DNA from 2 places in the Bradyrhizobium sp. Unk1 genome. Region 2 is predicted to be linked to the other one. Evidence: predicted binding sites of a transcription regulator. Region 2 holds the regulator's gene; the other holds the start of a gene.

Region 1 (8,854 bases), on a different contig from region 2:
GCGCCGGCCTGCATCACCCCGCCTACAATTTCAACGACGAGGCGATCGTGTTCGGCACGTCCTATTGGGTCAAGCTGGTCGAGGAGTCGCTCGCGGCGTCTTAACGCCGAACCGAAGCACAAACGAAGAGGGCCCGTGCATCGCACGGGCCCTTTGTCTTTGCGGAATGATCGGCTCAGAAAATCCGCGAGAAGATCACATACAGCGTGGCCGACAGCGCGATCGCGCAGGGCAGCGTCAGCACCCAGGCCATCAGCAGGTTGCGGATGGTCGCCATCTGCAGGCCCGAGCCGTTCGCGGCCATGGTGCCGGCGACGCCGGACGACAGCACGTGGGTGGTCGAGACCGGCAGGCCGAACACGTCGGCGGCGCCGATCGTGGCGGCGGCGACCAGCTCGGCGGAGGCGCCCTGTGCGTAGGTGAGATGGGTCTTGCCGATCTTCTCACCGACGGTGACGACGATGCGCTTCCAGCCGACCATGGTGCCGAGGCCGAGCGCGATGGCGACGGCGACCTTCACCCAGGTCGGGATGAACTTCGTGGCGCTATCGAGGCCGCCCTTGTAGGCGTTCAAGGTCGCGACCTCTTCCTTGTTGAGGTCGTTTTCCTTGTCCTTCATCAGGAAGCGGATCGCTTCCGAGGTCAGGTACATGTCGTTACGGGTGTTGCCGACCACTTCCGCCGGCACCTTGTTGAGCGAGCCGTACTTCGCGACCTGGTCGCCGACATCCTTCACCAGCACCGACAGCGAGGGGTAGGTGCCTTCGCTGATGTGGTGCGAGGTGATGTACTGTGTCACCGCAGGACGGGGATCGCCGATGATCGAGTGACCGGCGCCCTTGGCCGCGATCACCTTGGAGGCGGCCTCCGAGACCTTCTGGAACTGGGCGACCTGGCTCTCCGGCAGCGCGCGGTTGAGCGCGTAAGCCGTCGGCACGGTGCCGATCAGGATCAGCATGATCAGGCCCATGCCCTTCTGGCCGTCGTTCGAGCCGTGGGCGAAGCTGACGCCGGTGCAGGTCGCGATCAGCAGGCCGCGGATCCACAGCGGCGGCGCCTTGTTGCCTTCGGGCGCGGCGTACAGGGCGGGGTTGCGCACGATGAACTTGAGCAGCAGCAGCAGCACGGCGGCACAGATGAAGCCGAACAGCGGCGACAGCAGGAGCGCGTAGCCGATCTCGGTGGCCTTGCTCCAGTCGACGCCCGAGGTGCCGTCGCGGCCGCGCATCATTGCGTTGGCAATGCCGACGCCGATGATCGAGCCGATCAGCGTGTGCGAGGAGGAGGCGGGCAGGCCGAAATACCAGGTACCGAGGTTCCAGATGATCGCGGCGATCAGCAGTGCGAACACCATGGCGAAGCCGGCGCTCGAGCCGACCTGGAGGATCAGCTCGACCGGCAGCAGCGAGACGATGCCGAAGGCGACTGCGCCGGAGGACAGCAGCACGCCGAGGAAGTTGAAGAAGCCCGACCACATCACCGCGACTTCGGCCGGCAGCGAGTGGGTGTAGATCACGGTCGCCACCGCGTTGGCGGTGTCGTGGAAGCCGTTGACGAACTCGAAGCCGAGCGCGATCAGCAGCGCGACGAACAGGAGGATGTAGGGCAGGAAGGTCGTCACCTTCGTGCCGGTCGCGTTGACGTCGACATAGATGCTGTAGGCAACGAACAGCAGGCCTGCGGCAAGGATGCCGAAGAACAGGATCATCGTTAGCGGGTTAAAACCCTTGTCGAGATTTGGCCTGGAAGCCGGCTGGACAGGCGTCGGATCGCCTACCGCACGGTCGAATGCAATATCTGTCATTTTTGGACGCCCCTTAACTAATTTGAAGGGCTATTGTCCGCGATGGATTTGAAGGCTGGATGACAACTGCGTCGTAAAGTCGCTTTCCCTCCAGTATTTGCCAGTATTTAGGCGGCGCGCGGGGCTTTCTTCTGCAAGCCGGCGGCAATCTTCAGGTCATCGACAAAGCGCTGATATTCCAGCACCTTGGCTTCCGGATCGGGCAGTCGCAGCAGATAGGACGGGTGCACCGTCACCAGCGCCTTGCGTCCGTCGGGCAGGTCTATGAGCCGGCCGCGGGTCTTGCCGATCGGGGTGATCTTGCCGAACACGCTTTGCGCGGCGGTGGCGCCCATCGCCACGATGAGCTCGGGCTGGATTGCCGAAACTTCCCGCTCGTACCATTGCCGGCACGCCCGGATCTCCGGCGTCGCCGGCTTCTGGTGCAGGCGGATCTTTCCGCGCGGCACGAATTTGAAGTGCTTGACCGCGTTGGTGACATAGACCTTGTTGCGGTCGACGCCGGCTTCCGCCAGCGCACGGTCGAGCATCTGGCCGGCCGGGCCGACGAACGGATGGCCGGCCAGGTCTTCCTTGTCGCCGGGCTGCTCGCCGACCAGCATGATGGTCGCGTCTTTCGGGCCCTCGCCGAACACGGTCTGCGTGGCATCCTTGTAGAGCGGGCAGGCGCGGCAATGTGCGGCCTCCTCGCGGAGCGCTTCGAGATCGTCGGCAGCCAGCTTGCGTGGCATCGGAGCCTCCGGCCGCTTCTGGGGCTTGTGCGGATCGGTTGCGGCATTGGCGATCATGGCGCCGGTCATGCGCTCGGCGTCTTCGATCAAGGGCTTAATGATCGACGCCTCGGGCAGGTTCCTCCAGTATTTCTTCGGCATCTCCGTCTGCATTGCCTTCACCTTCAGCCGCGCCGGGTTGAAGATGCTGGCGTAGTAGCGCCGCCAGGTTTCCTCCAGCCGGTCTTCGCCGGGTGCTTCGCTCTTGCTCACGCCCGACGTGAACGAGAGCGCGTGGCCATCCCAATGCGCACACAGATCGGGTGTCAGGATCGACCAGGGCATGTCGGCGAAGCGCTTGGCGAAGAACGGCGCGGCAAGCTCGACGATGTGATGCTCCGGCTCGAACCAGGCGACGTAATGCGCCGCGCGCTCGCGTCCGATCTCGCGGAAGCGCACGAAGGCATGCATCTTGTGCTCGTCGCGATGGACTGCTCTTGCCATGGCGGTGATCTGCGCGACATCGGGATCGGTCGCGACCTCGATGAGATCGTGATTGTCCTTCAAGCGCCAGAGCAGGCGATAGAGGATCGCAAAGCGCTCGCCGTCGCGATGCAGGATCGCGGCCTTGGCGAGCTCGACGAATTTTGCGGACACATTGAAGGTGCCGTCGTTCACCTCAAATATCGGAGACGGCGCGGGTGGCGCGAACAACTCCGCTTCGCCGCCTTGTACGGTCCAGGTGACATCGCTTGGCTGCACATGATGCAGCACGAGCGACCGTGCGGCTTTGCGCCAGCCGTCGAAATCGGTTTCGGTGTCGAGGGTGATGTACTGCATCAGAAGCCAAACCCCAGTTGTGTTGCCTTCGGCTTGAACCGTTCGATCAGCCCGGCGGCATCGAGACGATGCGGGGCGGGCCGGTGATCGCTGAGGACGATGAATGGCAGCGCCTTGTTGCGGGGCACGTGCAGCCGCGCGAGATCGGAGAGGCGGATCGTGGTGGTGCGCCGCGTCGCGATGATGCGTTCGACCGCCTTGGTGCCGAAGCCGGGCACGCGCAGCAGTTCCTCGCGGCTGGCGCGGTTGACGTCGAGCGGGAAGCGGTCGCGATGGCGCAGCGCCCAGGCGAGTTTTGGATCGATGTCGAGCGGCAGCATCGCGCTGTCGTCGACGATCTCGCCGACGTCAAAACCGTAAAAGCGCATCAGCCAGTCGGCTTGGTAGAGCCGGTGCTCGCGCAGCAAGGGCGGTGCACGCAGGGGCAGGGCGCGGCTCGCATCGGGGATCGGGCTGAAGGCGGAGTAGTAGACGCGCCGCAGCCTGTATGAGCCGTAGAGATTGGCGCTGGTGTGCAGGATGGTGTGATCGGAGGCCGCGTCGGCGCCGACGATCATCTGCGTGCTTTGCCCGGCCGGTGCGAAGCGCTGCGGCCTGGCCTTCGTCTTCGCGTTGCGGCCTTCCTCGGCCTCGTCGAGCTTCAGCCGCAGCCGGCCCATGGTGCGGCGGATCGCACGGACGTCTTTCTCCGGCGCGAATTGCTGCAGGCTCGTCTCCTCAGGCATTTCGATGTTGATGGAGAGACGGTCGGCATATTTGCCGGCTTCCGCGATCAGCGCGTCGTCGGCCTCGGGAATGGTCTTGAGATGGATGTAGCCGCGGAAGTGATCCTCCTCGCGCAGTTTGCGCGCGACGCTGACCACCTGCTCCATGGTGTAGTCGGGGCTGCGGATGATGCCGGAGGAGAGAAACAGGCCCTCGATGTAATTGCGCCGGTAGAAGTCGAGCGTGAGCTTGACCACTTCGTCGATGGTGAAGCGGGCCCGCGGCACGTTGGAAGAGGCGCGGTTGACGCAATAAAGGCAGTCGTAGTTGCAGGCGTTGGTCAGGAGCACTTTGAGCAGCGAGATACAGCGTCCGTCCGGCGCGTAGGAATGGCAGATGCCCATGCCCGGCGCGGTCGAGCCCATGCCCTTGCCATCGCTGGAATCCCGCTTCTCGGTGCCGCTGGAGGCGCACGACGCATCGTATTTGGCGGCATCGGCCAGAATCTCCAGCTTGCGTTGTACGTCCATCGTGGGATCCCTTTGATTCAGCTTACGAATCCGGATGAGCACCAATTCGATTGACTCCCCGGCCGCTGTTAGCTTTATATTAGAACATATCATGAACAAATGAGCCAGCCGCAGGTTCTTATTTTTGAGACCCTCGGCAATCACCTCTGAAGGAGCGGCGTATATGAGCGGCGCACGGATGAACGCGCTTGCGACCTTGCGCGGCCAGATCGAGCGCATCGAGACGGCGGAGGTCGTGCATCAGCACGATCGCGTCGCGCTCGGCCACGGCGAGGTCGACAGCGCGCTGAAGGGCGGGCTCGCGCGCGCGGTGATCCACGAGGTGTTTTGCGAAGGCCGGCAGGGAACCGCCGCGACGGGTTTTGTCATGGGGCTTGCGGGGCGTGTCTCGCGGCGCCGGCCGCTGCTGTGGGTGCGGCAGGATTTTTCGGAAATTGAAACCGGCGCACTGTCGATGAGCGGGCTTGCCGAGATCGGTCTCGATCCGCGCCGCGTGGTGATGGTGCGCGCCGCCGATGTCGAGAGCGCGCTGCGGACCTCGGCCGATGCGCTGGCCTGCGACGCGCTTGGCGCCGTCGTGCTCGAGCTCTGGGGTGAGACGCGGCAATTCGATCTCGTGGCGAGCCGCAAGCTGACACTGGCCGCGCAAGGCTCCGGTGTCACCGGCTTGCTGCTGCGGATGGCGGCGCAGCCTTTGCCCTCGACCGCGGAGACACGATGGATGCTGCGCGCGGCGCATTCGCCGCCGGGCCCTGCTTCAATGCCTGCGGCGCCTTTGAGCTCCTGGGGTGCGCCGCGCTTCGATGCCGAGCTCTTGCGCAATCGTCATGGCCCGTGCGGCCGGTGGATCATGGAATGGAAATGTGATGAGTGCCAGTTCAGTGAACCGTCGGCGTATCCTCAGCCTGTGGCTGCCGCGCCTGCCCATCGATCGGATTCAGCGGTTTTTCGGCGCGCTGGGTAAGGCCAATGATCCGAGCATCGTTGTCATCAAGGACAACAATGCGCTGGTGATCCATGCGCTCAATGAAGCCGCCGAGCGCCTCGGCTTGCACATCGGCCAGCCCCTGGCCAATGCACGGGCGATGTGTCCGGACTTGAAAGTGTTCGACGCCGATGTCGTGGCCGATGCGAAGACGCTCAGCGACGTCGCCGACTGGTGCGACCGCTTCACGCCGCTGGTGGCGCTCGATCCGCCGCACGGGCTGTTTCTGGACATCACCGGTTGCGCGCATCTGTTCGGTGGCGAGGCCGCGCTGTTGCAGACGCTGGTCCGCGCGCTCGCCCGTCAGGGTTTTGCCGTCAGCGCGGCGATCGCGGGCACCTCGGTCTGCGCGCGCACGCTGACGCGGCAGGCTTCCGGAACCATCGTCGCCGATGGCGGGGAGGCGGCGGCGATCAGCCGGCTGCCGGTGTCCGCGCTCGGTGCGGGCGAGGCCATCACCACGGGTCTGCGCCGCGCCGGCCTGAAAACCATCGGCGATGTCGCCTCGCGCGAGCCGCATGAGATCACGGCGCGGTTTGGCGCCCGGTTCTCCACGCTGCTCGCGCATGCGCAGGGGCATGGCGATGCCCCGATCAATCCGCGCAAACCGCTGCCGGATTACATCGTGGAGAAGCGCTTTGCCGAACCGATCGCCACCGACACCATGATCGCGATGACGCTGTCGCGGCTGGCCGACACGCTGATCGCGTCCATGGAGAAACAGGGCAAGGGCGCGCGGCGCCTGGAAGCCGCCTTCTTTCGCACCGACGGCGTGGTGCGTGCGATCATGGTCGAGACCGGGCGGCCGGTCACGCAAAGCAAAGTCATCGACCGTCTCTTTCGCGAACGTCTCGATGCGCTCGCCGATCCGCTGGATCCCGGCTTCGGCTTCGACATGGTGCGGCTGTCGGCAAGCCGCACGGAGGTCGTGGTGCAGGAGCAGCGCGATCTCGACGCCCATGTCCACGACAATGACGAGCTCGCCGCGCTGATCGACCGCATCGCCGCGCGCATCGGCGGAAAGCGCGTCGTCGTGCATTTGCCTGAGGATACCCATATCCCCGAATGTGCGGTGCTGGCCGCGCCGGCGCAGCACCATCTCGCCGTGGCCATGCAGGCCGTATGGCCGGCGCGCGCCGAGAGCGAGCCGCCGCTGCGCCCCCTGCGGCTGTTCGACAGACCGGAGCCGATCAAGGTGCCGTTCGCGACCGTGCCCGACGGCCCGCCGCATCAATTCACCTGGCGACGCGCGCTGCATGCGGTGGTGCGGGTGGAAGGGCCCGAGCGCATCGCGATGGAATGGTGGCGGCAGGACGGCAAGCAATTGACGCGGGATTATTTCCGCATCGAGGATGCCGAAGGCCTGCGCTTCTGGATCTTTCGCGACGGTCTTTACGAAGGAGAGGTGTTCGACGACGAAGGCAAACCCATTCCCCCCAACTGGTATGTCCACGGTCTCTTCGCATGAACACGCCTGCTTATGCCGAGATCGGCATCACCACCAACTTCTCCTTCCTGCGCGGCGGCTCGGATCCGCGCGCCTATGTGCATCAGGCGAGCATCCTCGGCATTCCCGTGATCGGCATTGCCGACCACAACACGCTCGCCGGCGTGGTGCGCGCCTACAAGGAGCTCGACAATGACAAGGTGCTGCACAAGCCGAAATTGCTGATCGGCGCGCGCATCGTCTTCATCGACGGCACGCCCGACATTTTTGTCTATCCGCGCGACCGCGCCGCCTATGGCCGGCTGTGCCAGCTCCTCACCAGGGGCAAGCGCGGCGACGACATCACGCGGATCGAGAAGGGCGAATGCCATCTCACTTTTGCCGACCTTCTCGAGTTTTCCGAGGGACAGCTCCTGGTCCTGACGCTGCCGCATCGCTTCGAGCCCGCGCAGGCGCTGGATGTTCTCCCAAAGCTTAAGGACAGCCGCGCCGAGGGCGTGTGGCTGGCGGCGAGCCTGGTCTACCGCGGCGACGACCGCCGCCGCCTGGCGCGGCTCGATGATCTCGCCGCCAAAGCAAACGTGCCGCTGCTCGCGACCAACGAGGTGCTCTATCACGATCCCGGCCGCCGCCCCCTCCAGGACGTGCTCACCTGCATCCGGGAAAAAACCACGATCGAGGCGGTCGGACGGAAGCTGGAAGCCAATGCCGAGCGCTTCCTGAAGACGCCGCGCGAAATGTCGCGGCTGTTTCGCGACTTTCCCGAGGCGATCGCGGAGACCATGCGCTTTGCGGGTAAGATCGATTTCACGCTCGACCAGCTCAAATACCAGTATCCGGACGAGCCGGTGCCGCGAGGCAAGACCGCGCAGGGGCATCTGGAGGATCTGACCTGGGCGGGCGTGCAGACATATTTCGGCGGCAACATCGATGACAAGCTTCGCGCGACCCTGAAGAAAGAGCTCGCGCTGATCGCCGAGCTGAAATACGCGCACTACTTCCTCACCGTGCACGACATCGTGCACTACGCGCGCAGCCAGAACATCCTGTGCCAGGGGCGGGGGTCGGCGGCGAACTCGGCCGTCTGCTACGTGCTCGGCATCACCTCGGTCGACCCGACCAAGGTCGATCTGCTGTTCGAGCGCTTCATCTCCAAGGAGCGGCTGGAGCCGCCTGACATCGACGTCGATTTCGAGCATTCGCGGCGCGAGGAGGTGATGCAATATGTCTATCGCCGCTACGGCCGCCACCGCGCCGCGATCATCGCCACCGTCATCCATTACCGCCCGCGCAGCGCCATTCGCGACGTCGGCAAGGCGCTGGGCCTGACCGAGGACGTCACCGCCGCGCTCGCCGACACCGTGTGGGGAAGCTGGGGCAAGGGTCTCAACGACATGCAGGTCAGGCAGGCCGGGCTCGATCCCAACAATCCCATGATCAACCTCGCGGTCGAGCTGGCGACCGAGCTGATCGAATTCCCGCGCCATCTCTCCCAGCATGTCGGCGGCTATGTGCTCACCCAGGACCGGCTCGACACCTATGTGCCGATCGGCAACGCCGCGATGGACGACCGCACCTTCATCGAATGGGACAAGGACGACGTCGACGCGCTCAACATGATGAAGGTCGACGTGCTCGCGCTGGGCATGCTGACCTGCATCAGGAAATGTTTTGATTTGATCGACCACCACAAGGGCAAGCGCTGGGTGTTGGCGAGCGTTCCGCAGGACGATCCCAAGGTCTACGACATGCTGTGTGACGGGGAGTCGCTAGGCGTATTCCAGGTCGAAAGCCGCGCCCAGATGAATATGCTGCCGCGCCTGAGGCCGCGGA
Region 2 (8,854 bases):
TCCTGGCTATCCGCAGGGAGCTGCCGCACGGCCTGGAGCGCTTTTTCGAGCAGTCTTGTCATCGACAGAAAGATAGGCCGGGCCGCCGCCGAATGGAAGTGTGGGCTCGCGCGCCTTTGGGGAGCCCCTTTTGCTTCAGGCCCTCCGCTCGGCTAGAACCTTGCCGACCGAGTCCTTCGATTTGTTGCGGGAGTTCGCCGTGGCCCTGATGCCGGTATCCGATGCGCTCGCCGCGGTGCTGGCGGGCGCAGAGCCGCTGCCTGAAGAGATGATCGCGCTCGACGCGGCCTTCCATCGCGTGCTCGCGCGCGATGTCGCCGCGCGGCGCACGCAGCCGCCGCAGGCGATGTCGGCAATGGACGGCTATGCGGTGCGCGCGGTCGATGCGGCGAAGACCGACTCCCAGCTCACCCTGATCGGCGAGGTCGCGGCGGGCCGCCCGTTTGCGGGATCGGTCGGCGCCGGCGAGGCCGTGCGTATCTTCACCGGCGGTGTCGTTCCCGATGGCGCTGATGCGGTCGTGATCCAAGAGGATACGGTCGCGGACGGCAAGCGCATCACCATCAAGGAAGCCGCCGTAACGGGGCGGCACATCCGCCCCGCCGGCGTCGACTTCTCGGAAGGCGACGTGCTGCTGTGCAAGGGTATCAGGCTCACCGAGCGCGACCTCGCGCTCGCCGCCGGCATGAATTACCCGCAATTGCCCGTCCGACGACGCCCGAAGGTCGCGATCCTCGCGACCGGCGACGAGTTGGTGATGCCGGGTACCACGCCCGGTCCCGGCCAAATCGTCTATTCCAACGGCTACGCCCTGCACGCGCTCGCCCGCAGCGAGGGCGCCGATACCGTCGACCTCGGCGTTGCCGCCGACACGCTGGCGGCCACCACGGCCGGCATCGGCCGCGCGCGGGAGAGCGGCGCGGACATCCTGATCACGACCGGCGGCGCGTCGGTCGGAGACCACGATCTGGTCCAGCAGGCGCTGAGGGACGAAGGTATCTCGATGGCGTTCTGGAAGATCGCGATGCGGCCGGGCAAGCCGATGATGAACGGGCGGCTCGGCGCGATGCGCGTGATCGGCCTGCCTGGCAATCCCGTGTCATCCTATGTTTGCGGCTTCCTGTTCATGGTGCCGTTGATTCGCGCGCTTTCGGGCCGTTCGATGATTCATCACCGCCGCGAACGCGCGGTGCTCGGCCGCGATGTCGGCGCCAACGACCAGCGCGAGGATTATCTGCGCGCACGCCTCGAACTGCGCGACGACGGCACGCTCGTCGCCGTTCCGGTCAATCACCAGGATTCCTCGCTGCTTGCGAATCTCGCTGCGGCACAGGCACTTCTCGTGCGCGCGCCATTCGCGCCGAAGGCCGAAGCCGGCACGCCTTGCGAGGTCTTGCGGCTGCCCGTCTGATCGCTTCGTTCGCGTGCGTTCCGCGAACTTTGTCGCGTTCACGGTAAATTAAGCAGTTGCGGAACATGTATCGAACATATAGTGTCCGTTCATGATTTGTTTCGAGCATGTAGCGGCTTACTGCTGAATTCAGCGTCTCGGAATCGAACGACATCAACCGGGGGATTTTGGTCGAGATGTTAACGCGCAAACAATACGAGCTCCTGCGGTTCATCAGCGAGCGGCTGAAGGAAAGCGGCGTGCCGCCCTCCTTCGACGAGATGAAGGACGCGCTCGACCTGCGCTCGAAATCGGGCATCCATCGCCTGATCACCGCGCTCGAGGAGCGCGGCTTCATCCGGCGCCTGCCCAACCGGGCCCGCGCCATCGAGGTGATCAAGCTGCCCGAGCTTCAGGCCGCCGCCGGCAGCCGCCGCGGTTTCACGCCGAGCGTCATCGAAGGCAATCTCGGCAAGGTCCGCACGACTTCCAGCCCGCCGGCGGATGAGGGCGAGCGTCCCGTGGCGGTCCCCGTGATGGGCCGCATCGCGGCCGGCACGCCGATCGAGGCCTTGCAGACCCGCAGCCACACCATCAGCGTACCGCCTGACATGCTCGGTTCAGGCGAACATTACGCGCTCGAAGTGCGTGGTGATTCCATGGTCGAGGCCGGCATTCTCGACGGCGACATGGCGCTGATCCAGCGCAACGAGAGCGCCGACACCGGCGATATCGTGGTGGCGCTGATCGACGACGAGGAAGCAACCCTGAAGCGCTTCCGCCGCCGCGGCGCCTCGATCGCGCTCGAGCCCGCCAACGCAGCCTATGAGGTCCGCATCCTCCCGCCCAACCGGGTGAAGATTCAGGGCAAACTGATCGGGCTCTACCGGAAGTACTGATACCGGACGCGCCGGGATCGGTTATTTGGCGCCCCGCGCGCTTTAGATCGGCATCGCCGATCCGAGATTGGAGCGGACGATTGTCCGCTTCCGCTGGATAGTCTTTCTGGTTTCGCGCAGATTATCCGGCCCCTCCTCTGGCGGTAAATCCTCGGCACGCCGCACGAAGCAGCCCTGCTTCGCGGCCTTCAGGTTCGAGGAGAAGTCATGCGCCGGATCGTTCAGATCCCAGTTGCTGTGGCGCTGATCGCAGCATCAGCGTCGCAAGCCTTGGCGTCGCGAGCCTTGGCGTCGAAAGCCTTGGCGTCGAAAGCCTTGGCCGCACAATCGCGACCCCATGTCCGCAACGACACCGCCGTGAGCGAGCGAGCCCGCAAGGCCCGCAACGCCGTCGAGCAACCGTCGCGGCCGGCCTGGCAATATTCCGGCTGGTCGGCGCCTGCGGGGCGCTGACACGCGCCTGCAGAATGCATAGGGGCGGGCTTTGTTCCTAGTGGATTCGGGAAAGATAATGTGATTGCGGCTTGCTGCGGCGAGCCGTAGATTTGCCTACAACCGGGCAGAACCTTTCACATTTCCACTCTGATAGAGGCCTGCGCCTCGATTGAGAGACGTGGGTCGCTATCCCTGCATGAGGAGCACCCGATGTGTGACTACAGCCTGCATGCCGTCGCGTCGCGTCCCGCCGAAGTCGGCGAGACGGTCGTCACGACAACCTTCCGCGGCACCTCGACGCGCGGCTTTGCCTCCGCAGCCGATCCGACCGTCGCGGTCTGCCTGCTCCCGGGAACGGAGCTCGCTTTCGCCGACAACGTCCGCTACGACAATCGCTGGATCTGGACGCGTACCGTCAATTCGCGCGTCGGCAAGTTCGGCAAGATCGATCCGCACATTCCCGATCGCCATCATGATGCGATCGAATTCCCCGACGGCAAATCCGTGCTGGTGACGCAGCTGGTCGAAGGCCAGCGCGCGACCGTGCTGCAACTACCGGTGACCCAGCCGCTCGGCGAGCGCGAGCACAAGCCGCAGATCATCACCGACAGCCGGCCGACCATCACCCGCCTGCCGATCGGCTGACATAGCCATTCCCGGCCGGCAGGTCGGGCCAGGATTGAAAATCGCCATCGCCGGCCGAGGCCGGCGAGATGGTGTCGTTCGTGTCCCGCGAAACTCCCTCGGGCGGACCAAGCCGTTGCGCCTCCCACCGCACGAAGTTTGCGCTGTCCTGCCTGAATTTTGAACGTCCGTTCCGCAGCCAAATGGCCGATGCTTGGTGCGGCTTGAGACGGCGGACACGTTCAATGAAGACCTTCATTCGCGTCGTTGAACTCTGGGTGCCTGACCGCACACGCATGCGGCTGGAATTCGGCGGCAGCCTCTACGGCGAAGGGCTGTCCGCGTTCAGGGCCGTGAGCGAAGATCTGCACTTCGGATATGACGAGGGGCTTCCCGGCAAGGCCTGGGCCAGCGGCCACCCCGTGATCCTCACCAGATTCACCGATTCCTATTTCAAGCGGACCGATCAGGCCATCGCCGCCGGGCTGACATGCGGCGTGGCAGTGCCGGTGTTTTCAGGCGAATTCCTGCAAGCCGTCATGGTGCTGTTCTGCGGCGACGACGAGGCCCATGTCGGCGCGATCGAGCTCTGGCACAACGATGCCGAAACCTCCCACGAGATGGCGCTCGTCGACGGCTATTACGGCACCGCCGAAATGTTCGAATTCAACTCCCGCCACACCAGATTTCCGCGTGGCTTCGGCCTGCCCGGCCGCATCTGGAAAGCCGGCCTGCCGCTGGTCATCAAGGACCTGTACGATGCCAGGAGTTTTCTGCGCTGGGAGGACGCCGCCAAGGTCGGAATCAATCTCGGGGTCGGCGTTCCCTATCGGACCGGCACCGATCAGACCTGGGTGCTGACGTTCCTCTCGGCGCAGGCGACCCCGATTGCACGACGCTTCGAGATCTGGGTCCCGGACGAGGCCCGCTCCGCGCTGGTCTTCCGCGCCGGCGATTGCAGCGCGCAGACCGACCTCGCCGCGCTCTATGCGACGAAATCCATCGCCAAAGGCGAAGGCAGCATCGGCGGGGCCTGGGCCACCGGCATGCCCGCGCTCAACGACGATCTCGCACGTGACGGCTCGGCCGCGGCCTCGCAGGCCTGCGCCTCTGGACTGAGCCAGATGGTCGTCCTGCCGGTGATCGGCAACGCCAGGCTCGATGCCGTGCTGGCCTGGTATCTGTAACCCGTCCGCTCAATCCTCGGCCTGCAGGTCGGCTTCCGATGGCGTCGCATCGCGGTTGCGGGAAGCCGCCGCCTGCGGCCCAAGGCTCGCGCCGAAATCCGCCTCGCCGGCAACCGCCGGCGACCACGGACGGTCCGCTCCCCTTGCCTTCGCCGCCTGAACCACAAAGCCGTCGCCGCTTCGCGTCAACGCCAGCGCGCCCTGCCTTGCGAGACGCTGACGGTCGACAACCATCGCCGCGCAATCCGGCGGCGCCGGCCGCGCCGTCACCACCAGCGCGGAGCGGCTGCAATCGTCAGCCAATGAATCGATGCGCAAGGCCAGCGCGACCAGGCGCCCGTCGGCAAGCGGCGTCACGCAGCCGGCCTCGTCGCACGACACGCCGGCGGCCAGTGAGGCACTGCCGGCGTCGCGCGGATCGGCGTCTCCGGCGAGCCATTCCTTCAGAAGAAAACCGTCCTTGCTCGACCTGATCAGATGCAGGTGTCCATCCCTGCCCCGCACCGCGACGCTCTGGCCGTCACCGGCGATCAGGACATCGGGCTGCCGCGCGCACAGTCCCCAGAGGATCGCGGCTAACAGCACCACCGCGCCGGCCCAGCGCAACGGCGTGCGCAACAAGCCCATCACGATGATTCCCAAGCTTGCAGCGATCAGCGGCGCGATGCCGAAGGCCGAGATGCGGCCGACCGCGCCCGGCAAAGCGGCCACCCAGCGCGACACCGCAACCATCCAGTCGATGCCGATCCCCATCAGCCACCAGAACGGACCATCAAGTCCGAACGGCGCTGCAATCAAACCCAACAGGCCCGCGGGCATCACCAGGGCCGAGACCACCGGCATCGCCCCGAGGTTGGCGAGCACGCCGAACGGAGTGACGCGGTGGAAGTGGTAAGCGGCATAGGGCGTGGTCGCGAGCCCCGCGATCAGCGAGGCCAGGAACAGCATCGCGATTTCGCGCCCGCCCCACATCGCAATCCGCGCGGTCGCCGAATGATCGGGCGACGCAAACAGGTTCGGCATGCCGATCTGCACCAGCGCCACCAGTCCGAGCGTCGCGGCGAAGGACATTTGAAAACTCGGATGCACAAGTGCCTCCGGTGCGACCGCGAGCACGATTAACGCGGCCACCGCCAGCGTGCGGAAGGTGATGGCGCGGCGATCGACCATGACCGCGATCAGCACCACCGCGGTCATGAAGAACGATCTTTGCGTCGCGACCTCCGCGCCCGACAGCAGCAGATAGAACGCGGCTGCGACAAGTGCGGCGGCCGCCGACCATTTCTTGATGGCAAAGCCCGCCGCCATTCCGGGGATCAACGCCAGCAGCGCGCGCACCGCGAAGAACACGACGCCGGCGACGACCGCCATGTGATAGCCGGAAATCGAGAGCACATGGCCGAGCCCCGAGATGAACATGGCGTCGTTGACGGGCGTGGTAATCGCATCGCGCCGGCCCGTGAGCAGCGCGGTCGCGATCGCCCGGTTGTCGCCCTCGAGCGTGACGCGGATGCGCGCGTCGATCGCATCGCGCAGACCCTGCATGAAGGCGGCATAACGCAGCCGCAAGCCACCGGCATCCGGCGGCACCGATGCCGCAATCGTGCCCATCACGAAGCCGGAGGCGCCGATGCCCTGGAAGAACATGTCGCGCGAAAAGTCATAGCTGCCGGGCCGCACCGGCGACAACGGCGGCAACAGCCGCGCCTTCAACTGCACGAAGCTGCCGACTTCGGGCGCAGTCCCCTTGCGCACGGAGAGGCGCACGCGCTCGAGCTTGACGTCGCTGCGCTGCGCCTCCATCGCCGTGACGCGCAGCACGAAGCGGTCGGTGCGCTCGCGGATGTCGCGGGTCTCGACGAAGCCCGACAGCGAGACGGAATAGAGCGGCTTTGCCAGCACCGTGTGCGCGATCCGCGCTGTCTTCCAGGTCGCCGTGGCAAGACCGGCCGCGACCGCCGCGATCATGATCGCCGGCGCAAACAACCGGCTCCGCCGCAACTGCACGGCGCCAAGCATGAGTGCGATGGCCGTTGCGGCAACGACCCACAGCACCGGCTCATGATCGGCGGCAAAGTAGAGCGCGATACCGCCGCCGAACGCGACCGGCATCACCCACGGCAACAATCGCCCGGCGCCGGCCTCGGCGCGCGCCCATTCGCGCAGGGTCCCGGCCAGCGACGTCCAGAGGTCGAACCCTGCCGGCACGAGGCCGCCCGCGGATGCAGCTCGGCCGACGGGCCAAGTCCCCGCAATCCAAGTCCCCGCGATCCAAGTCCCCGCGATCCCCTGGGACCGAACTGGCCGGCCCGGCTCCGCCATTCCCTGCACCTTACGATACGCGACAGGCCTGGAGGCTACCGGAACGTGCAGGCAGGCGAATAGCGGTACGGATCAGGAACGGAGCGAAGGTCCCCCTACTTTTCCTCTTCCATCGTCACGGCGACGTCCGCCTTGGCCGAGAGCCGGACCTTGTTGCCCTCGACACCGGCGACGAGGCCCTTGTCGATGAAGTGATGGTGGCCCTTGTGGCTGCCCTCGCCGCTGTCCTTCTTGGTCAGCTTGATGCGGTTGCCCTCGACCTTGTCGACCGTGCCGATGTGGACGCCATCGGCGCCGATGACTTCCATATGCTCTGCGATGTTCTGCATGGTGGGTTCCTTGTTGGACCCACCCCAACGCGCGGGGGCAGCGTTCGTTGCTATCGCCGCAATGACGATGCCGTGGGCGGCAGCAACATCAGATCAACGGCGCACGCGACGAGGCATGGTGATTGACGATCTTCCAGTCGCCGTGCTCGCGGAGGATGACCCAGCTCATCTTGACCGAGAACTCCGCCCTCTCGCCGGCGAGGTCAAACGACACGATCGCGGCCATGTTGATCAGGTCCGGGCTGGCTTGCGCGGCGCGCACCTCGGAAAACGCAGCACTCGGCTGGCGCCAGCGCGGCAGGCCGTTGAAGTAATCGGCGACGCCGTCCCTGCCCCGATAGAGCTTTGGATTGGAGCCGAAGAAGAACGCGTTCTTCGCATAGAGCGACGACAGTGCAGCCGCATCGAGTGTCGCGAAGCCGGCGCACCATTTCGCGATGATGGCGGAAACGATGGCGTCGGCCTCACTGTTCATATGCCCGATCCCCTCAGCCCTTGGCGACTTCCTTCGCGAACGTGTCGCGCAGGCCGATGGTGCGCGAAAACACCGGCTTGCCCGGCGTCGAGTCCTTGTCGCGCACGAAATAGCCCTGACGCTCGAACTGCATCGGCTCGGTCGAGTTGCTCTCCGCAACCGATGCCTCGATCCGCGCGTTGGAGAGGATCTCCAGCGACTGCGGATTGAGATCGGCCGCGAAGTTCGAGGCGTCCGGGCTAGGGTTGGAGAACAACTGGTTGTAGATGCGGATCTCCGCCGGCACCGACGTCGCCGCCGGCAGCCAGTGCATGGTCGCCTTGACCTTGCGGCCGTCGGGCGCGTTGCCGCCCTTGGTCGCGGGATCGTAGGTGCAGCGCAGCTCCACCACTTCGCCCGCTTCGTTCTTGATCACGCCGGTGCACTTGACGAAATAGGCGTAGCGCAGCCGCACCTCGTTGCCCGGCGACAGGCGGAAGAACTTCTTCGGCGGGTTCTCCATGAAGTCGTCCTGCTCGATATAGAGCTCGCGGCCGAACGTGATCTTGCGCGTGCCGGCCGAGGGATCGTCGGGATGGTTGATCGCCTCGAGCTCTTCGGTCTGCCCTTCCGGATAGTTCTCGATGACCACCTTGAGCGGCCGCAGCACGCCCATGCGCCGCTGCGACGTGCGGTTCAGCTCCTCACGGATGCAGAATTCCAGCATGCCGACATCGACGACGCTGTTGGCCTTGGCAACGCCGATGCGCTTGACGAATTCGCGCAAGGCTGCCGGCGGCACGCCGCGACGGCGCATCCCCGCGACAGTCGGCATGCGCGGATCGTCCCATCCGGCGACATGGCCGTCGCGGACGAGCTGGGTCAGCACGCGCTTGGACAGCAGCGTGTAGGTCAGGTTGAGCCGCGCCATTTCGTACTGGTGCGGCTTGGACGGCACCGGCAGCTTTTCGATGAACCAGTCGTAGAGCGGCCGATGGTCCTCGAACTCCAGCGTGCAGATCGAGTGCGTGATGCCCTCGATCGCGTCCGACTGGCCGTGCGCATAATCGTAGCTCGGATAGATGCTCCACTTGGTCCCGGTGCGCGGATGGTGCGCATGCAGGATGCGGTACAGCACGGGGTCGCGCAGGTTGATGTTGCCCGCGGACATGTCGATCTTCGCCCGCAGCACGCGCGCGCCGTTCGGGAATTCA

What was found. Region 2 encodes LexA, which represses DNA repair genes until DNA is damaged. Its sites were predicted from a motif close to TGTTCNNNNTGTGTTCNG; they were not measured.
Region 1: the regulator LexA is predicted to act here: its motif matches at 4,670-4,687, upstream of AC5ZFO_RS24155 (ImuA family protein).

The regions. Positions count from the first base shown of each region.
Region 1 is NZ_JCAMOP010000019.1:41,428-50,281, reverse strand. Features, by position in the region: gene AC5ZFO_RS24175 (M20 aminoacylase family protein) at 1-104, shown strand, start outside; gene AC5ZFO_RS24170 (inorganic phosphate transporter) at 176-1,804, opposite strand; gene AC5ZFO_RS24165 (UdgX family uracil-DNA binding protein) at 1,912-3,354, opposite strand; gene AC5ZFO_RS24160 (putative DNA modification/repair radical SAM protein) at 3,354-4,589, opposite strand; gene AC5ZFO_RS24155 (ImuA family protein) at 4,753-5,553, shown strand; gene AC5ZFO_RS24150 (Y-family DNA polymerase) at 5,456-7,042, shown strand; gene AC5ZFO_RS24145 (error-prone DNA polymerase) at 7,039-8,854, shown strand, end outside.
Region 2 is NZ_JCAMOP010000007.1:219,918-228,771, reverse strand. Features, by position in the region: gene AC5ZFO_RS11685 (molybdopterin molybdotransferase MoeA) at 200-1,411, shown strand; gene lexA (transcriptional repressor LexA) at 1,588-2,289, shown strand; gene AC5ZFO_RS11675 (hypothetical protein) at 2,935-3,369, shown strand; gene AC5ZFO_RS11670 (GAF domain-containing protein) at 3,594-4,535, shown strand; gene AC5ZFO_RS11665 (ComEC/Rec2 family competence protein) at 4,545-6,857, opposite strand; gene AC5ZFO_RS11660 (DUF2171 domain-containing protein) at 6,953-7,186, opposite strand; gene AC5ZFO_RS11655 (YybH family protein) at 7,275-7,661, opposite strand; gene AC5ZFO_RS11650 (glutamine--tRNA ligase/YqeY domain fusion protein) at 7,675-8,854, opposite strand, start outside.